One region of the Fictibacillus marinisediminis genome, then DNA from elsewhere that is predicted to be linked to it. Evidence: riboswitches for the same ligand, from Rfam matches in the RefSeq annotation. Region 1 holds a riboswitch; each other region holds the start of a gene.
What was found. Region 1 has a riboswitch for cobalamin ahead of LCY76_RS18345 (ABC transporter substrate-binding protein). Riboswitches for the same ligand answer to the same signal wherever they lie in the genome.
Positions count from the first base shown of each region.

Region 1 (6,167 bases):
ATGGATCGTATTTACAAAACACAAATTTGATGAGACTGCAGAAGAGGAGAAATAGCGCTTTTTAGCGAAATAAACTGGAAAACATATGAAGGATGTGATTCCTAAATTGTGAATGAACAAAAACTGCCCATATATATTCGGAAATTAGAGGCTTTATTACGAAGACTTCCGATAAATCACCAAAAACGCACAAAAATTGAACAGAGTTATGCCAGACAAATGGCAGGATACAAGGGTGAAAAGGCAATCGCATATTACCTTGAACGACTTCCCAAAAAGGAGTATACAATTTTTCATGGGCTGCGGCTTCTAGAGGGATCCTATTACTTTCAAATGGATTACCTCATCCTATCTTCGTTCTTCTTTTTAATCTTAGAAGTGAAAAACTTATCCGGCATTCTTACCTTTGATACAAACTACCGACAATTAATCCGTGTAAATAATGAAAAAGAAGAAGCTTTTCCTGATCCGCTTTTGCAGGTAGAGCGTCAGCAGAACCAGCTAACATCTTGGTTAGCTGTAAGAAAACTACCTCGCATTCCCATCGAGTCCCTTATAGTCGTAAGCAGTCCTTATACCCTCATTAAAAATCCTCTTACCCCTGATTTATCCCGCAATATCATCCATGGCGCCAACCTTCCATCGGTAATCAGCAGCTTACAAACCCGTTACACAACTCAAATTATGACAAATAAAGAGGTCAATAGAGCCGCAAAGCAATTCAACAAAAACCATATTCCCTTCAATCCTGACATACTATCAAAGTTTCAAATACAGCCCAATGAGCTCTTAACGGGCGTTTATTGTTCAGTTTGTTCTTCTATAGGTATGAAAAAGCTGTATACGAACTGGATTTGCTCTTCGTGTGATCATTCCTCCAAGATCGCTCATCTCCATTCATTAGATGACTATAAGCTTCTAGTTAGCTCTACAATTACAAATCGAGACCTCAGGGGATTTTTAGGATTGACTTCTCCCTCTATTTCAGCGAAAATCCTCAAATCTCTAAACCTCCCTCACACGGGAACCTATAAAGACAGGAGATATCATCTTTAAATTTCAGGAGCTGCATATTATGATAAAATAAATCATTTCATACTCGGTACAAACGGGGAGGTTTGGAGCATGCCGAAAATGGAGCTTGAATTTGAAAGACTGAAGATCAGGGAAATTACGGTGAATGATGCCTCTGTTATCGCACAATGGAAAAGCGGTCCTCTCTTTCGGAAAATGTCTACAGGTTCTATGACCATCATTAATGAAGGCAATCAAAGGCAGGATATTGAGAAAAGCTTAAGCCAGATGAACGAATCTTACTTGATGATTATCGAAAAGAGGAGCTCGCAGCCTGTTGGATACGTCCGTTTCAACTGGATGGGAAGCTCGCAGCGTTATGGCTGGCTTCGGTTCGGACTCGGTGCCGAACAAGGAAAAGGATACATGGGGGAAGCACTGGCAGGCATCTTTCAGCACCTGTTTCAGCATGAGACCTACAGGATTGATGCTGAGGTCTACGAATATAACACAAGAAGCCTGAAGCTCCTGAAGTCCCTGGGGTTTCAAAAGGAAGGCGTCAGAAGGCAAGCCTACTTTGACGAAGATCAGTATTTTGATATACATGTTATGGGCCTGCTCAAGAGCGACTGGCTGGAAGTCAGCCCGCAGTCCCGGGCGTCATTGAACATAAATTAAACTTTTCATTTTGCCGGTAAGAGGTATAATGGATATAGCTGAATATGCGGTTAAGGTCCGTTTTGTGTCAAATAAAACGTTAAAAGGGAAGCTGGTTCAAGTCCAGCACGGTCCCGCCACTGTAATCGGGAAATCTTCTTATGTTTCCACTGTTCTGTCAAAGAATGGGAAGGAAAAGAAGATTGTTGATCGAGAGTCAGGAGACCTGCCTTAATTGCCTGTGCGAACCTTCGAGGAAAAGGTGAAGCAATTGTAATCATTTATTGATTAACTGTTGATTCGCTCTCCGAAGGGAGGGCTTTTTTTTGTTTTGCACAATCCCAGCTAAATGATACATACAGGAGCGTGAAGGAATTGAAGAAGTTTACACAAATTGCGATGATGCTGATGCTCGTGATCGCCATCATTGCCGGTTGTTCGGCTGGAAATCAGTCAACTGACAAAAAGGAAACCGGTGCCAATCAGGCAAAGAGTGAATTCCCCGTAACGATTAAAGATGCGGCGGGTGAGAACGTAAAAATTGATAAGAAACCAAAAAAGGTCGTCTCGCTCATACCGAGTAATACAGAGGTCGCATTTGCACTTGGCTTGGATAAGGAAATTGTCGGCGTTTCTGACTTTGACAACTATCCAGAAGCAGCTGTGAAAAAGACTAAAATCGGCGGATTGGATTTTAACGTGGAAAAGATTGTTGGCTTGAAGCCTGATCTCGTTCTTGCTCATGCCTCCAGTGCGCATACTTCCAAGCAGGGAATTGATCAGCTTAAGAATGCCGGGATCAAAGTAATTGTGATCAATGATGCGCAGAACTTTACGGATACATACAAGTCCATCGACATGATCGCTAAAGCGACGGGCACTCAAAAACAAGGTGACAAGATTGTAAAATCCATGAAGGATGATCTGTCAGCGATCAAGGAAAAAGCAAAACACGTAAAGAAAGAAAAAAAAGTTTGGGTTGAGGTTGCTCCAGCTCCGGAGATTTTTACTGCCGGCAAGGGTACATTCATTGATGAGATGCTGAACGCCATTCATGCCAAAAATGCCGCTGGGGAATTGAAGGGATGGGCAAAGGTATCTGAAGAGCAGCCTGTCAAATACAAACCGGACGCGATCGTCACAACGTACGGCTATTACTCCAAAAAGCCGGTGGAACAGATTATGGCCCGTAAAGCCTGGAAGGACGTTCCTGCGGTAAAAAACAAAGAAATTTATGATGTGCACTCTGATAAGGTGACACGTCCGGGACCGCGATTGATTGAAGGAGTGGAGGAGCTTGCAAAAGCCATCTATCCGGAAGTATACAAAAAGTAAAATTATCATTTCATATACAGCAGTGCTTCTGCTGTTGGGCTTAGCTGTTGCCTTGGGGATATCGGTAGGTTCTATACCTATCCCCCTTTTTCATGTAGTGCAGATTTTAGGAGCGAAGCTTTTCCACTATCCCGTACCAGCATCCATTGATTCTTCGATCGTTAATATCGTCATGGAAATCCGCTTTCCACGAGTCGTGCTCGCTATGCTTGTCGGCTGCTCTTTGGCGCTGGCGGGAACGGCATTTCAGGGGCTGCTGAAAAATCCTCTGGCCGATCCTTATACGCTGGGTGTTTCATCCGGTTCTGCTTTGGGCGCTGTGGCTGTGCTGTTCTTTGGCATTCAGCTGCCTATACTGGGGAGTTTTACACTTCCGGTGGTTAGCATCATTACCGGCTTTCTTACCCTTGTTGGGGTTATCTATTTTGCTCGCCTTGTGCAGCGCAGCCTGTCTGTTGAGACGATTATTTTGGCAGGGATTTTAAGCAGCTCGTTTATAGGTGCTGTAACGTCTCTTTTAATCGCTCTGACTGGTGATGAATTAAGACAGATTATCGGCTGGCTGCTCGGCAGCGTATCCATGAGAGGATGGCCGTATGTTCAGCTCATCGCTCCGTTTTTGGCCGCAGGGCTTTTGATTCTTCTGGCAAGTGCTCGTGAATTAAATGCGCTTTCCTTTGGCCAGCAGGATGCAAAAACCATTGGTGTTGACGTGAAAAAACATACGTCACTCGTACTGTTCGGGGCCTCGCTTCTGACGGGATCTGCAGTAGCGGTGTCAGGCACCATCGGGTTTGTCGGCCTTGTCATCCCTCACATGGCCCGCATGATATGGGGAGTAGATCATCGCCATCTGCTGCCGCTGTCCACGCTTCTGGGCGGGGTGTTTCTCGTTCTGGTTGATCTCATCGCCCGAACGATCATCGCGCCGACGGAGCTGCCTATCGGTGTCTTGACAGCGATTATCGGAAGTCCGATCTTTGCCTTAATCTTTATTCGCTATCGTCGAAAGAAGGTGACCACATGATCCAGATCCAGCAGCTTACTGGAGGATATGACGGAAAGCCCGTCGTAAAAGATCTTTCTTTTTCCATTGAAAGAGGAAAAATAACCGGCATCATCGGACCAAATGGGAGCGGGAAGACCACTCTCATGAAAATGATGAACGGAATGCTTTCCCCGCAATCCGGTGAGGTTCTTATAAAAGGAAAGCCAATCAGCAGCTACTCTGCAAAAGAATTGGCAAAAATTATTGCCGTTCTTCCTCAGCATGCGGAAAGCTCGTTTGATTTTACCGTCCACGAAGTGGTGGCGCTCGGCCGGTATCCCTTTTACAAAGGATTGCTGAAACAATCAACGCAGAAGGATGAAGAGATGGTCCAGCGATCCATGGAGTTTACAGGCGTCCAGCATTTTGCGGAGAAAAGCATTCAATCCCTAAGCGGCGGGGAACGGCAGCGGGTTCTTTTAGCTAAGGCGCTTGCGCAGGAACCGGAGATTCTGCTGCTCGATGAACCGACAAACCATCTTGATCTTTCCTATCAAATGAAACTCATGGACTTGCTCAAAGATTGGGTGCAGGGCTGCCAGTTGACGGTAGTTGCCATATTGCATGATTTGAATATTGCCAGTCTGTACTGTGACCAGGTTCTTCTTCTCGATGACGGAAAGGAGAAGGCGGTCGGAAAGCCTGGTGACATTATGGACAGCATCCTGCTGGAAGGTGTTTATGATACGAAGCTGAGCAGGCAGGAGCATCCGCAGAAGCCGAAGCCCCTGATCGCACTGGTGCCAAGTGAACGTGAGGAACAAAAGAAAATAGAAGATATTGAGCTTCAAACCACAAGTGAAGCGATGGTGTTCCGAAGCCCCTATTTTTTAAAAACGATGTCTTCTGCCCTGATCGGCGGAGGGTTCTGCTGGGCGAATACGTTTGTTAACCGACATGTGGATAAAAACTACAATTATGACGATGCACATTCTGAATATGAAGCGTATCTGCACTCCCTTCCTGTCAATCCGAACGAGACCATTGGAATGATGACAGCAGCACGGCTTGAGGATGCAGGTATGGTATCAATAGAAAAAGAAGGAATCAAGATCCTTGCTGCAGCAACAGCAGGAACATCCAATGCGGTAGATGCTGCACAATCGTGGCAGCGGAAGGATGATACTGTGGCGATCGGTACGATTAACATCTGGCTCTTTATTGAGGGAGAGCTAACCGATGAGGCATTTGTTCAGGCGATGATGACAGCGATAGAAGCAAAGTCGAGCGCTCTCAGAGACTATGGAATTAAAGATCCTATTACTGGAACGATTGCTACAGGCACTTCGACTGACAGCCTTTGCATCGCATCGACCCAGGAAGGAGAAAGAATGAGGTACGCCGGTACGATTACACCGATTGGAAAAGCGATTGGCCATACGGTCTATCAGACGGTGGGAAAAGCGATCGAAAACTATAGAAAGAGAATGGCACAAACATGATCATTGCTCTTCATTTATTATCCATTATACTCGCTTTGATCATCGACCAGCTCATCGGAGACCCTCGCTGGCTGCCGCATCCGGTAAGAGGGTTTGGCAAAATGATTTCTCTTATGGACCAGGCACTGAACCGCGGGGGCTGGAAAAAGCTGAAGGGTTTGATCATGCTTTTTATTCTTCTTTCTATTACAATAGTGCTAACTTTTATCATCGTACGGTATGCTTATTCCATCCACCTTGTGTTAGGGATATTCATAGAATCTGTGCTCATCTCAACGACCATTGCAGCTAGAGGGCTTAAAGAAGCAGGATTATCTGTCTACGCCCCCCTTCTTCGCGGTGATCTGGAGGAGGCTCGAAAAAAATTAAGCTGGATAGTCGGAAGAGATACAGAACATCTGCCGCATTCTGAGATTGTAAGAGGGACAGTGGAGACAGTTGCCGAAAATACGAGCGACGGGGTAACCGCACCTCTTTTCTTTGCTTTTATTGGAGGAGCACCGCTTGCCTTGCTGTACCGGGCAGTGAATACGTGTGATTCCATGGTAGGCTACAAGAATGAGAGATATAAAGAGTTTGGCTGGGCATCTGCCCGGCTTGATGATCTATTAAATTACGTGCCAGCCCGGCTAACTGCGCTTCTTATGGCTGCAGGAGGGCTGGGGAAAAAA
Region 1 is NZ_JAIWJX010000002.1:3,433,460-3,439,626, reverse strand. It holds gene LCY76_RS18355 (nuclease-related domain-containing protein) at 109-1,056, shown strand; gene LCY76_RS18350 (GNAT family N-acetyltransferase) at 1,126-1,692, shown strand; cobalamin riboswitch at 1,729-1,919, shown strand; gene LCY76_RS18345 (ABC transporter substrate-binding protein) at 2,047-3,006, shown strand; gene LCY76_RS18340 (FecCD family ABC transporter permease) at 2,969-4,033, shown strand; gene LCY76_RS18335 (heme ABC transporter ATP-binding protein) at 4,030-5,496, shown strand; gene cbiB (adenosylcobinamide-phosphate synthase CbiB) at 5,493-6,167, shown strand, end outside.

Region 2 (6,167 bases), 2.0 Mb from region 1:
TGCGCTGGAATTTATCCGGCTATGCTTGCTGTTATGATCGCGCCGTCTGCAGGAATTGATCCGCTTACACCGTCTTTCATACTTAGCCTGATTGTTATCGTCGTAATCAGTTCCTTCGGGATTGCAGGCGTTGGGGGCGGCGCAACATTTGCTGCACTCCTCGTTCTTTCCTCTATGAACCTTCCTGTCGCATTGGCTGGTTTGCTCATTTCTGTTGAACCTCTGATTGATATGGGAAGAACCGCTTTGAATGTCAGCGGAGCCATGACTGCCGGTATTCTGACGAGTAAGGCGAGAAAAGAATTGGATACTGAAGTCTACAACGCACCGGTCAATGAACTAAAAGCAGAAGCATAAAGCTTTATTATTTTTGTCAATGAATTGCCTATCTCAAATTGATAATAACAACAGCCGGGGATAAGCTCAATCATCCCCGGCTGTACTTCAATGATTATTCACAATCTAATTAAAAATAATCTGCGGAGTAAACACCAGGTCAGAAACTTCTTCTACAATTGATTCTTCTTCAGCTTCTTCCATCCCAAATCCATTCCATCTTTCAAATAGCTGAATTCTCCCGTCCGGAAGAGTTTTTGGAGTGGAAGAACATTTGCCGCTTTTGATTTCATGCTTTCGATTGATATGGCTATAGGTAAATTCAATGCTGCCGTCTTCTTTTACGATGCCGATCATGTTTCCCTTGAGAACATCTCCTCCTGAATACGTTGCGCTTAAAATGTCATCCTCCTGTTTATACGTAAAATAGGTTTTCGAAGATGTTTCTCCATTCTCTGAACTTTTCACGGATACAAAACGCCGACCATTATAGTTAACCATTTAACGCGTCCTCCCTTTAAAGTTTTAAAGACAATGATATCAAAAGAATATGTATTTGAAAACAGAAAATTCTGTTTTTCTTAATCAAAAGTAAAAACAGGCCCGATTTTGAGAAAAAGGGCCTGTCTTTTTGTCATTCATCAAGCTTTTTTCTTTTTGCGCTTTTCGTACCGCTCCTTTGCTTGCTGATAGCGATGAATTTCTTCTTGGTTCACTGGCACGAGGGGAGGGACCGGTGACGGTCTCCCCTCCGCATCTACGGCGAGCATGGTAAGCAGGGCCCTTGACGTAAGCCGTTTTTCGCCTGTTAGAAGGTTTTCAGATTCTACTTTAACGAAAATTTCCATGGATGTCCGGTGGGCGCATGTGACATAAGCTTCAAGATTAATAGCTTCACCGGTTTTAATCGGACCAAGAAATTCAAAGGAATCACTCGAAACAGTCACGACCGGTTTACGGCAATGCCGCATGGCAGTTATGCAGGCGATCTTGTCTACATAAGCCATGACTTTCCCGCCGAAGACAGTATGGTGGTGATTCGTATCCGGCGGGAAAACTAAATCTGTTAAGCAGGTTTTCGATTGCTGGACGGTCTTTGCTTCAGAAGGAAAGGAGGCAGGTATTTGAGAAGCCATGTTACGAGACTGCCTCTTTCTTTCTGACCAGAGCCGCAGCAGCTGTCATATTTTTGAGAGATTGAATGGTTTCTGATATGTTTCTTGTTTTCAGTCCGCAATCAGGATTTACCCACATCTGGTCTTCGTGCAATACTTCGAGTGTTTTTTCAATCATCACCCTCATCTCTTCAATTTCAGGTATTCGAGGGCTGTGAATATCATAAACCCCAAGACCGATTCCTTTTTCGTATGACTGCCAAGTAAAGGCAGAAACCAGCTCACCATGGCTTCTGGATGTTTCAAGAGAAATCACATCGGCATCCAGCTTGCTGATAACGCCAAGAAACTCGTTAAAATCGCAATAGCACATATGGGTGTGGATCTGCGTGGTTTCCTTTACAGCGCAGGTGGTCAGCAAAAAGCAGTTAACAGACCAGTCAATATAATGCTGCCACTTGCTTTTCTTCAGCGGCAGACCCTCTCTTAATGCGGGTTCATCTACTTGGATCATGGTAATGCCGGCAGATTCCAGTGCAAGCACTTCTTTTTGCAGGGCATTTGCTATTTGATAGCAGACATTCTCTCTTGAAATATCATCCCGGACAAAGGACCAGTTTAAGATGGTCACCGGCCCGGTCAGCATTCCTTTTACCGGTTTATCTGTCAGAGACTGTGCATACACACTTTCGTTTACGGTCATTGGTTCACTGAAATCGACATCACCGTAGATGACAGGCGGTTTAACGCAGCGAGATCCATAGGACTGAACCCATCCATTCTCTAAGAAAGCAAACCCGTTAAGTTTTTGTCCGAAAAATTCCACCATGTCTGTTCGTTCAAACTCACCATGAACAAGAACATCTAAGCCAATATCTTCCTGGATTTTAATCCACTTTTCAATTTGGTTTTTAACGAATTGATCATACTGTGCTTTCGTCCATTCCCCTCGCTTATGTTTCCCCCTGGCCTGCTTTACTTCCGCTGTCTGCGGAAAGCTTCCAATGGTTGTCGTAGGGAGGAGAGGGAGATTCCAAACTTCCTGCTGTTTTTGTTTTCTGTTCATGTATGGCTGATTTCGCTTGAGGTCTTTGCCTTGAGCTTTTTCAACCTCCCATAAAACCTCTGTCCGGTTTCTTGCCGGAGAGCTGTTCAGCAAGTAAAGAGCATCATCATACTTCTTTATTGCTTCTTGTTGCGAAGGTGAAGAAAGCAATCGCAGTTCTTCCAGTTTTTCGTCAGCAAAGGCAAGACTGTTGTATAGTTCTTGCGGAAGGGAATGCTCGTGTTTGGCTGAAACAGGAACATGAAGCAAGCTGCAGGAAGGCTGTATCCATATCCGTTCGGATGCAGCCAGTTCTTCAAGCTGGAGTATAAGCTCTTGCTTTTGGCTCAAATTGGCACGCCATATATTTCTGCCGTCAAGTATGCCTGCACCCAGCACTTTATCCTCTGGGAACCCATGCATACGCATCTCATCCAGTGTTTTTTCGCCATGGACAAAATCCAGTCCGATCCCCTGGACAGGAAACTGAATGATTTCTTTGTAATGCTCTGCGCTCTCAAAGTACGTCTGCAGCATAATATTAAGACCGGAACTGGCTTTATGAAACTGTTCATAGATTTTCTTGGATGCTGTTAGTTCTTCTTCGGATAGGGAAGTAACGAAAATGGGCTCGTCGATTTGAATCCATTGGGCGCCCGCCTGTTCCAGTTCCTGAAGAATTCGGCAGTATAACGGGACAAGCTGAGAAAGCAGTGTGTCTTCCTGTTCGGGAAGGTATCCTTTTGCGCATTTAATAAAAGTAACAGGCCCGACAATGACCGGTTTTCCTTCAATCCCAAGCTTCTCCTTTGCTTCCTTGTAAGCGGTAAGGGGCTTGTTTTCCACTAACCTCGGCGTACGGTCTTCCCATTCCGGCACGATGTAATGGTAGTTTGTGTTAAACCATTTGGTCATTTCACATGCGACCGCTTCTTGTTTCCCTCTCGCCATGCCAAAGTAAAGGGAGATGGGATTTTTCGCTGCTTCAAATCTTTTTGGCACTAGCCCGAACATCACTGCCATATCGAGCATGTGATCATAAAGTGTAAAATCATTGACTGGAATAATATCTATGCCCATGTCTTTTTGTTTTTGCAGATTTGCAAGCCTGATCTGTTCCATCTGCTGCAGAAAACTGGCTTCCGTCAGTTCTCTTTTCCAAAATGCTTCCAGTGCTCTTTTCCACTCCCGATTGCTGCCGATACGGGGGTATCCCAAGTTGCTCGTTTTCATGTGTCATCTCTCCATTCTTTTAGATACTAAATATGCTAATGACAAAAAAAGCATTCCCAACGCCAGTGACAGAACGTTAGAAATGCCTAAAAAAGGGTAGAGAAAACCCCATTGTATGCAAGAATCTAACACCTCCCTATCTCCCGTAGGTTAAAACAGTGTTGTTGAAACAAGGCAGGTCTCCTGACTCAAGGGTTCTATACCGAGCTGCATTCCTTCCCAGCCTGCCGGCCAGTGGTCATTATGAGCTCGTTTCCTTTTACAGTGGCGGGACCGTGCCGGATTTTCACCGGGCTTCCCTTTTCATCCTTTGCGTTTGGGCAATGGAACCTTGTCTCCACTATTATGTAATTTGATTTTGAAAATTTAGACAAGCCTATCATATCTAAAATAGGAAGTCAACGCATCAAAAGCAGAGAGAAGACGTGGAAATACTTTACTTCCAGCTATCTATATCGGTAATTGTTGTTTATAATAAAAGGTGGATAACTATGAAAATAACAAAGGCAGGATGATAAAATGATAGGGAGAAACAGATTTGGAATCCGCGCTAAAATTTTTGCCGGATATCTAGTGATTATTCTTTGTCTGATCGTTTCAATATTAGCAGTAAATAATCAGATTGCCTCTATGCAAAAAGAGCGGAATTTTATTATTAACCATGACATAGAAGTTCATTCGCTGACCAACGAGATTGAAAAGCAGGTTCTCGATATGGAAAACGGGCAGCGCGGCTTTATTATTACCGGGGATGAGAGCCATCTTAAATCCTTTAATCTGGCAGTGACCAGTTGGGAAAACGATTATAAAAAGCTCTATGGGCTGATTGCCGATAATCCAACACAGCAAAATAGGCTCGAGGAAATTAATAAATCCATTCACAATTGGCTTCAGACAACAGGAAATCCGTCCATTCAGCTGAAGAAGGAAAACAAGGAGGGAGAAGTTCTCTCTCTTATTAAAAAAGATGTAGGCAGTCAAAGTGTGGAACAGATCCGCAGCCAGTTTGACACGTTCAGAACCACTGAAAAAGGCTTGACGAAAGAACGGGCGGACAGGCTTGACGAGCAGAACAAATTCCTGAAAACAGGGCTCTTTTCTTTATTGGTTATTGTTGTGGCTGTTTCATCACTTATTGCGTCTTTTGTTTCAGGCTCGATCATTAATACCATTAAGGCTGTTGTAAGTTCCATTACGGCTATGTCATCTAACGGTGACGTTACCCAGCGCATACATGTAAAAACGAAAGATGAAATCAAAGACCTGGCTGAAGCGACCAATGAACTGCTTGATAAAGTCGAGCAGAGGGAATGGCTGCAGTCCAGCACGAATCAGGTAGTCGAAAGATATCAGGGAACATCTACGATTAAAGTGCTGGGAGAGAAATTTGTTACAGGTGTTGCCCACTTAACGCAGGCTTCCATGGGTGCTCTCTATATCCGGGAAGGAAGCGGAGAACAATCCCGATACGTAAAAAAAGGTTCGTTTTCAGAGCCGATCGGAGAAGCAGGGCGAGAGGCGTTTAAACAGGGGGAAGGCCTTATCGGGCAATGTGTGTCTGAGAAACGCATCCTTGTGGTGGACAGGCTGCCGGCAGATTATCAAGTCATTGGCACAGGGCTTGGAGAAGTTCGTCCTAAGAGCTTGCTGATCGCCCCTGTTCTGAATGAGCAGGAAGTGATCGCAGTTTTGGAACTTGCTTCACTTGACACATTTACAGAACAGCACATTGAGCTGATCGAAAACGCAACAAAAACTTTTGGCCTGACCATCGACAGTGTGATTGGCAGAATGGAAATTGTCCGCCTGCTGAAAGAATCTCAGGCGATGACAGAAGAACTTCAAGCACAATCCGAAGAGCTTCAGACACAATCCGAAGAACTGCAGATGCAATCTGAAGAACTGCGCATGATTAATGAGCAGCTTGAACAGCGTTCCATTGAAGCAGAAGGAAAATCGGCAGAACTTCAGAACGCAAAAGTACAGCTTGAAGAAAAAGCCAAGGAGCTGACATTAAGCTCCAGGTACAAGTCTGAATTTCTTGCCAATATGTCACATGAGCTGAGAACACCGCTTAACAGTATCCTGATCCTTTCTGAGATGCTTGCTGAGAATTCTTCGAATAGCCTTTCTTCTGAAGATGAGGAGTTTGCGAGGGTGATTCACTCCTCTGGACAAGACCTGCTTAACCTGATTAACGATATTCTGGATCTTTCAAAAGTCGAAGCTGGTAAACTTGAAATGCATTTCAGCGAGATGAACATGAGTGAGCTTCCTGGGCAGTTTGAGCGGAATTTCGGACACATCGCCGATCAAAAGAACCTTGAGTTTGAAATCATAAAAGAGAAAGATGTACCAGATATCTTCTATACGGATGAGAAGAGGTTCCAGCAAATTATTAAAAATCTTCTATCCAATGCCTTTAAGTTTACCGAAGA
Region 2 is NZ_JAIWJX010000002.1:1,401,757-1,407,923, forward strand. It holds gene LCY76_RS07680 (L-cystine transporter) at 1-357, shown strand, start outside; gene LCY76_RS07685 (avidin-fold protein) at 463-837, opposite strand; gene LCY76_RS07690 (acyl-CoA thioesterase) at 978-1,472, opposite strand; gene metE (5-methyltetrahydropteroyltriglutamate--homocysteine S-methyltransferase) at 1,474-3,729, opposite strand; cobalamin riboswitch at 3,886-4,078, opposite strand; gene LCY76_RS07700 (CHASE3 domain-containing protein) at 4,249-6,167, shown strand, end outside.
Region 2: it holds a riboswitch for cobalamin, as region 1 does, so the genes downstream of both, metE (5-methyltetrahydropteroyltriglutamate--homocysteine S-methyltransferase) here and LCY76_RS18345 (ABC transporter substrate-binding protein) in region 1, are expected to answer to the same signal.

Region 3 (6,167 bases), 1.9 Mb from region 1:
CAGTCAGATCCTTTAAAGGCGGGATAGGCGCCTTTTTCCTTCGCCAGTTCATAGCTGGCCCGGATGCTTAAATAGCTGATTTTTTCATAAAGACGGTCATTATAAGCTACGGCTTCTTCAGATTCCCAGCGTATTCCTTCCACTGCCAGCAAGTGATGCAGCCCGAATGTACCCAATCCGATCGCCCTGTACTTCTTATTGGTAAGCACCGCTTGTTTCACTTCTATTCGCTCCTGATTCATATCAATGACATTATCCAGCATACGGATTTGGATTGGGATCAATCTCTCAAGCACATCATCCTTTACTGCTTTTGCAAGCGAAATAGAGCTTAAGTTGCAAGTCACATAATCTCCAGGTATCTTTGTGATCAAGATTTTACCGTCCTGTGTTACTTCCTCTTCGACCGTAGTCGCTGATCCGTTCTGGGCAATTTCCGTGCAAAGATTGCTGCAGTAAACCATTCCGGCATGCTTATTAGGATTAGCCCGATTAACCGTGTCCCGGTAAAACATATACGGCACTCCCGTTTCCAGCTGGCTTTTCATGATTCTTTTAAAAATTTCAATGGCTGGTACAACGTCATAGCCTCCTGAACCTTTTTCACCAAAAAGCCCTTGATCGGCTGCGGCCGCGCACTCATCATATTTATCGCGGAAACTCCCTTTGCCGGGTTCTTCATCAAAAAAATCATCCAATTCATAGCCCATTACTTTTTTTACCGTATAAGGATCAAACAGATACCAGTCTTCTCTCGACTCTGCCTTTTCCATAAATAAATCCGGAATGCAGAGACCCAAAAACAGGTCATGAACCCGCTGCCGTTCGTCACCATTATTCAGCTTGGCATCAAGAAAAGAAAAAAGATCCTTGCCGAACACATTGTAGTAGATGGCGATGGCTCCCTTTCTCTGTCCGAGCTGATCGACACTGACCGCTGTCTGGTTCAACAGCTTCGCCCATGGAATAATGCCCGATGAATTGCCCTTGAAGCCTCTTATCTCTGAACCAAGGCTTCTGATTTTGCCAAGGTAAACGGAGATCCCTCCTCCGCCTTTCGAAAGTGTTGCTGCATCTGTTGTAGAATCATAGATTCCTCGAAGGCTGTCATCCATCGTATCGATGAAGCAGCTTGACAGCTGGCCATAGCTTTTACCCGCATTGGCAAGTGTAGGAGTTGCCACGGTCATATACAGGTTCGACATTGCCCAGTACGCTTCTTTAATCAGATCCATGCGGCGGCCTGAAGGTTCGTCGGACATCAAGGACATCGCGATGATCATAAATCGTTCCTGAGGCAATTCAAACACTTTGCCATCATGCGATTTGGCAAGATAACGGTCAGCCAATGTACGAAGTCCTATATATGTAAAAAGCTCATCCCTTTGAGGGACAATCACCGCTTCAAGCTCATCTATTTCTTCTGGTGAATAGCTGCTTAACAAGTTATTATCATAGATTCCTTTGTCTGTCAGTGTACGAATTAATCCATAGAATTGGCCATAGCCATGAACTCCCTGGCCCCCCCTGTTTTTTACTGCATCTGAGTAGATTTTTTTAAGATGCATTCTTCCTGCGACGAAGGTCCAATCCGGCTCATGCATTGAAATTCTTTCAAGTGCATGCAAAATAGCCATATTCATCGCTTCTGTTTGAGAACTGCCATTATCAGCATAATAGCCTATCTGTTCTGTATACTCTTCCTTTTTATCAAGCTGGGGAAAGCCCAATAGAATTTCATCCAGCCAATTCATAACAAGATGATCTGTTCCGCCTGCTATAACCAAAGTCAAATCTCCTCCTCTAAAAATCTGCAAAATAAAAAGGCCCATCCAGTGGATGAGCCTAAAAAAACGACACGAGTTGTAAGAATCAAAAATAGCAGTAAAGTGTGCCGTTTTTGCTTCTCAATCCCCGAAGAATCAAAATCGTGAAACAAAAAGGCAGGTCTACTGGCTAATGCTTCCTCCTACTCTGAGCCTTCCCATGTAAAAGCCACACGATCGTGCGCGTTCCTTACACAGTGGATTCTCATTTCGTCCACATGACAGTTGCGGGGACAGCTCCGGATTGATTTACCGGATTCCCTATTAAGTCTTATAAGACACCTTTTGTTTCAAAAATACTATATTTAGTTTGATACATTTACTTTCACACTAAATATAGTATTTGTCAACACCTAGTTTTCATTTATTTTGTTATTCCATATTGTATTTGCGCAGTACTTAATGATGTCCCGGCGGCGGATAATCCCAATAAAATGCCCGTCGTCGTCAGTCACCGGAATAAAGTTCTGGTCAGTTGCCAACGTAATTAAATCTTCCATATTTGAATTGATTGATACTGAGATGTTGTTCACACGCTGTGGAACATCCTTCAGTTTTGTTTTCACTACATCATAGAAGCCAAGGTCGAACGCTTCTTTCAATTTCCAAAGCAGATCCCCTTCTGTGAGCGTACCGACATACTGCCCTTCCTCTGAAACAAGGGGAACAGATGTATATTTGTGATAAGAAAGCTTCTCCAATGCCTGCCTGATGGTCGATTCAGGATTCAAATATTTAACCTCTTCTTTAGGCAATAGATAAAAAGCTATGTTCATGCTGTGATCTCCTTTAATCATAAATTGCAGCCGTTCTTTTCTACTATAACAAAAAATAAAATAGATGAGCAGTATTAAGCCATCACACAAAAAAAGCCCTAAGAAGGACACATACGTTCTATTGTTTATTCCCTCACTGTGTTTTATTTAAACTTTTTTGCCAGGATCCATCCCATCCTTTTGCTGAAAAAGCCAGCTTTTATATTCTTCTTCCAATTCAGTCAATGGCCATGTGGAAAGCTCTGCTTCTACTTCTTTGTTTATTCCGTTTTTCTTTAGCATCTGAATAAGGAAATTCTTCCTCTCTTCAACGGCTTTCCGCAGTAATCCGCCCATCATTTCCTCCCGTTAAAGCGTTTTCATAGTATAGTATACGTTGATCCAATTAAATAGTTTCAGCAATCATGGCTCTTTACTGAAATTTATTGGATAGAGTATACATTTATGACCACTAAACGGAAGAACTGACTTTTTTTCTTCTTTATAAATCTTTATTGATTTCCCGAATGACATGAGAGAGCTCGGGGAGAATCAGCTTTTTCATGGCTAAAGCTGCCGCTCCTGTTGATCCGGGCATTGCAAAAACCGCTGTGGAGCCAACAACTCCTGCCGCTGCTCTGCTCAGAATGGCTGCAGATCCAATATCCTCGATATAACTTAACATCCTGAAAAGCTCGCCAAAACCTGTAATTTCCTTTGTAAACAATGGTTTTAGCGTTTCAATGGTAACATCCCTGACAGCAATGCCAGTTCCGCCATTAATTAAAATAGCCTGGATATCACTTGCTTCACACCCTGCCAAGACAGAAGATTCGATTTCCCTTCGCTCATCTTTTACAATTACATAGTCTCCCACTGTATGGCCGTTCAGCGTTAACTGCTCTTTTATAAGAGTGCCGGTGCGATCGGTTTCTTCTGATCTCGTATCACTCACAGTAATAATCTTGCAGCAGACAGAAGAAGGAGCCTGTCTTTTATGATCTTCTACACTCATTTGCTTCCCCTTTCCAAAAGGTTGTAATGGATGTATTATCCTTTATTCATGGACAGAAGTCTATTCTTTTGCATGCTCAAAAATAAATCGGAACAAATACGCTTTGCAAAACGTAATGTTTCCGTTATAATAAGATGAATTATTTTTGATGCGTTTGGAAGGAGCACTCATATGAAAAGACACTATGCCGCCTTGACGTTTATGATCATAGGATCACTGATACTATCCGGCTGCGCGAATGGCACTAAACATAAATTAAACAGCCCTCATAAGCTTACCATAACTACAACACTTTATCCCCTGGAATACTTTACGAAAAGGATTGGCGGTAAGCATGTTTCTGTATCAAATGTAATCCCTCCAGGCACCGATGCTCATTCTTTTGAACCGTCTACGAAAGACATGATCAAAATTTCAGACAGTGATGCATTCATCTATAACGGTACAGGAATCGAAGGATTTGCTGATAAAGTAAATGAAACGGTAAAAAACGAAGGGGTTGAATCCATAAAAGCAGCCAAGGGCCTCACGCTGGAAAAAGTGGAGCATCGTGATGAGGACCCTGACGAACATGGAGATAAAGACCCCCACATTTGGCTTGATCCGGTTTTTTCAATCCAAATGGCCAAGAACATCGAACAGGCGTTAATTAAGCTGAACCCAAAAGCCAAAGCTGACTTCACAAAGAATTACCTATCACTTAAAAAGGATCTTGAAAAGCTTGATACCTCGTTCAATCAAACGATCAAGAATAGCCCGCATAAGGAGATTATTGTTTCTCATGCTGCCTATGGATACTGGGAACATCGGTACGGCCTGAAACAGATTCCGGTTTCCGGACTGTCAACTTCTCAGGAACCGTCACAAAGACAGCTGCAAGACCTGATCAAACACGTTAAAGCAAAACATATTCACTATGTTCTTCTTGAAAACAGTGCCAGCGATAAACTGGCTAGAGTTGTAGAACATGAAACAGGAACAAAAACACTGAAATTAAGAAACTTAGAAACCCTTATTCCTAAGGATGCTGAGGCGAACGAAGATTATTTATCACTTATGCAAAAAAACGTTCAAGTCTTGAAACAGTCCTTAAAATAAGAAAGCAGGACCATGAATGGATGAATCATGGTCCTGCTTTCATGTGTTAATTATGATTTTCTTCGTTTAATAAACAGCACGGCTCCGATAATCACGATCAGCAGCACTACGATAAACAGCGGGGCTGCTGCATTGTTTGACTTCGATTCCGCCTTTTCAGCTTTTTTCTGCTGTTCTTCTTTTTGGGTCTTTTCACCTTTTTCTTTTTCTTTTTTAGGTGCTTCCTTTACAGCTTTCTCTTCTTTCGGCTTCTGAACAGCAAAGGAATAATCTTTTTGGATAATATGGCCATCAGCACCGATAATTTTGTAATTTACTTTATATTTCCCGTTTTCAAGCGGTGAGGGCGCCGTGCCTGTCATGATGTTATTCTTTACGGCCACTTTTACATCTAAGGGTTTTCCATCCTTAGTGACTTTCATCGTGCTTAAATTTTCAATCTTTGATTCAAAAGTTAACGTGATCTTGCTTAAGTTTTCTTTGATCACAGCACCTTCCGCCGGCTGTGAAGATTCAAGGCCGGTATGGGCGGATGCAATTGACGCAGAACAAAGAAAAAAAACAGCGGTAAGAATCAATATGTACTTCTTCATGTTACATCTCCTTTACTTTCCTCATTGCTATATATACTTTACTGGAAAACGTAAAAAAAGACCACCCAGACACAAACATCTGGGGGTCTTTTCTGTTTACTGTTATTCATGCCGGATCAAGGCTTAGCAAAATGCACAAGCACAGCCTATGATAATTAACAAAATGAACAGCACCACAATAAGAGCGAAACCACTTCCACCGCATCCAAATGACATTTTGTTACCTCCTCTTTCGAGATATTTAACGATCTACACCCATAACATATGAAGGAGACAGGCTTTGTGAAACGGTACAAGAGTCTATTTTTTTAAGAACTTACATTTTTTTATTACCGGCTTTGAATCGAAATGGTGAATGCAATCGGAGCCCATTTTCCAGGCATATCCGCATTTGTCCCATACAAAATAAGCAAAGCACCATATATTGTTAGGGAGATGTTGGAGTTTATAATAAAGGAGGTAAGTCAAATGGGTCACGCTGTAGGTGGCAGAGGTTTCGCTTTGATCGTGGTATTGTTCGTGCTTCTGATTATCGTTGGCTGTGCATGTGCATTCTAACAAACTGAACAAGGAAAAGATGCAGATCTTTTCCTTGTCATGATGAACCACGATTAACGCAAATCTTTTTCCAATAACCCAAAACCCATAATTAAAGCACTGAGCTTCGCTCAGTGCTTCTTTTTATTGTTTCGCTTTTTCTTCTGTCTCTGTTTTCTTTTTCAAATCCCAGTACGTCTCCAATGCTCTTTGTCCAATGTGCTTGTTCACCGCCTGGGTTCCGCTGTACGGTGACGCATCTGGTACAATAATCGCAAAAGCTATTTCCGGATTATCATAAGGGGCATAGCCGACCAATGTCAGGTTATCTTTGTTCGCAATA
Region 3 is NZ_JAIWJX010000002.1:1,534,316-1,540,482, reverse strand. It holds gene LCY76_RS08415 (ribonucleoside-diphosphate reductase subunit alpha) at 1-1,754, opposite strand, end outside; cobalamin riboswitch at 1,926-2,127, opposite strand; gene LCY76_RS08410 (CBS domain-containing protein) at 2,180-2,602, opposite strand; gene LCY76_RS08405 (Fur-regulated basic protein FbpA) at 2,750-2,938, opposite strand; gene LCY76_RS08400 (MogA/MoaB family molybdenum cofactor biosynthesis protein) at 3,084-3,596, opposite strand; gene LCY76_RS08395 (metal ABC transporter solute-binding protein, Zn/Mn family) at 3,768-4,694, shown strand; gene LCY76_RS08390 (copper resistance CopC family protein) at 4,745-5,287, opposite strand; gene LCY76_RS08385 (YjcZ family sporulation protein) at 5,411-5,503, opposite strand; gene LCY76_RS08380 (YjcZ family sporulation protein) at 5,756-5,845, shown strand; gene LCY76_RS08375 (peptidoglycan D,D-transpeptidase FtsI family protein) at 5,969-6,167, opposite strand, start outside.
Region 3: it holds a riboswitch for cobalamin, as region 1 does, so the genes downstream of both, LCY76_RS08415 (ribonucleoside-diphosphate reductase subunit alpha) here and LCY76_RS18345 (ABC transporter substrate-binding protein) in region 1, are expected to answer to the same signal.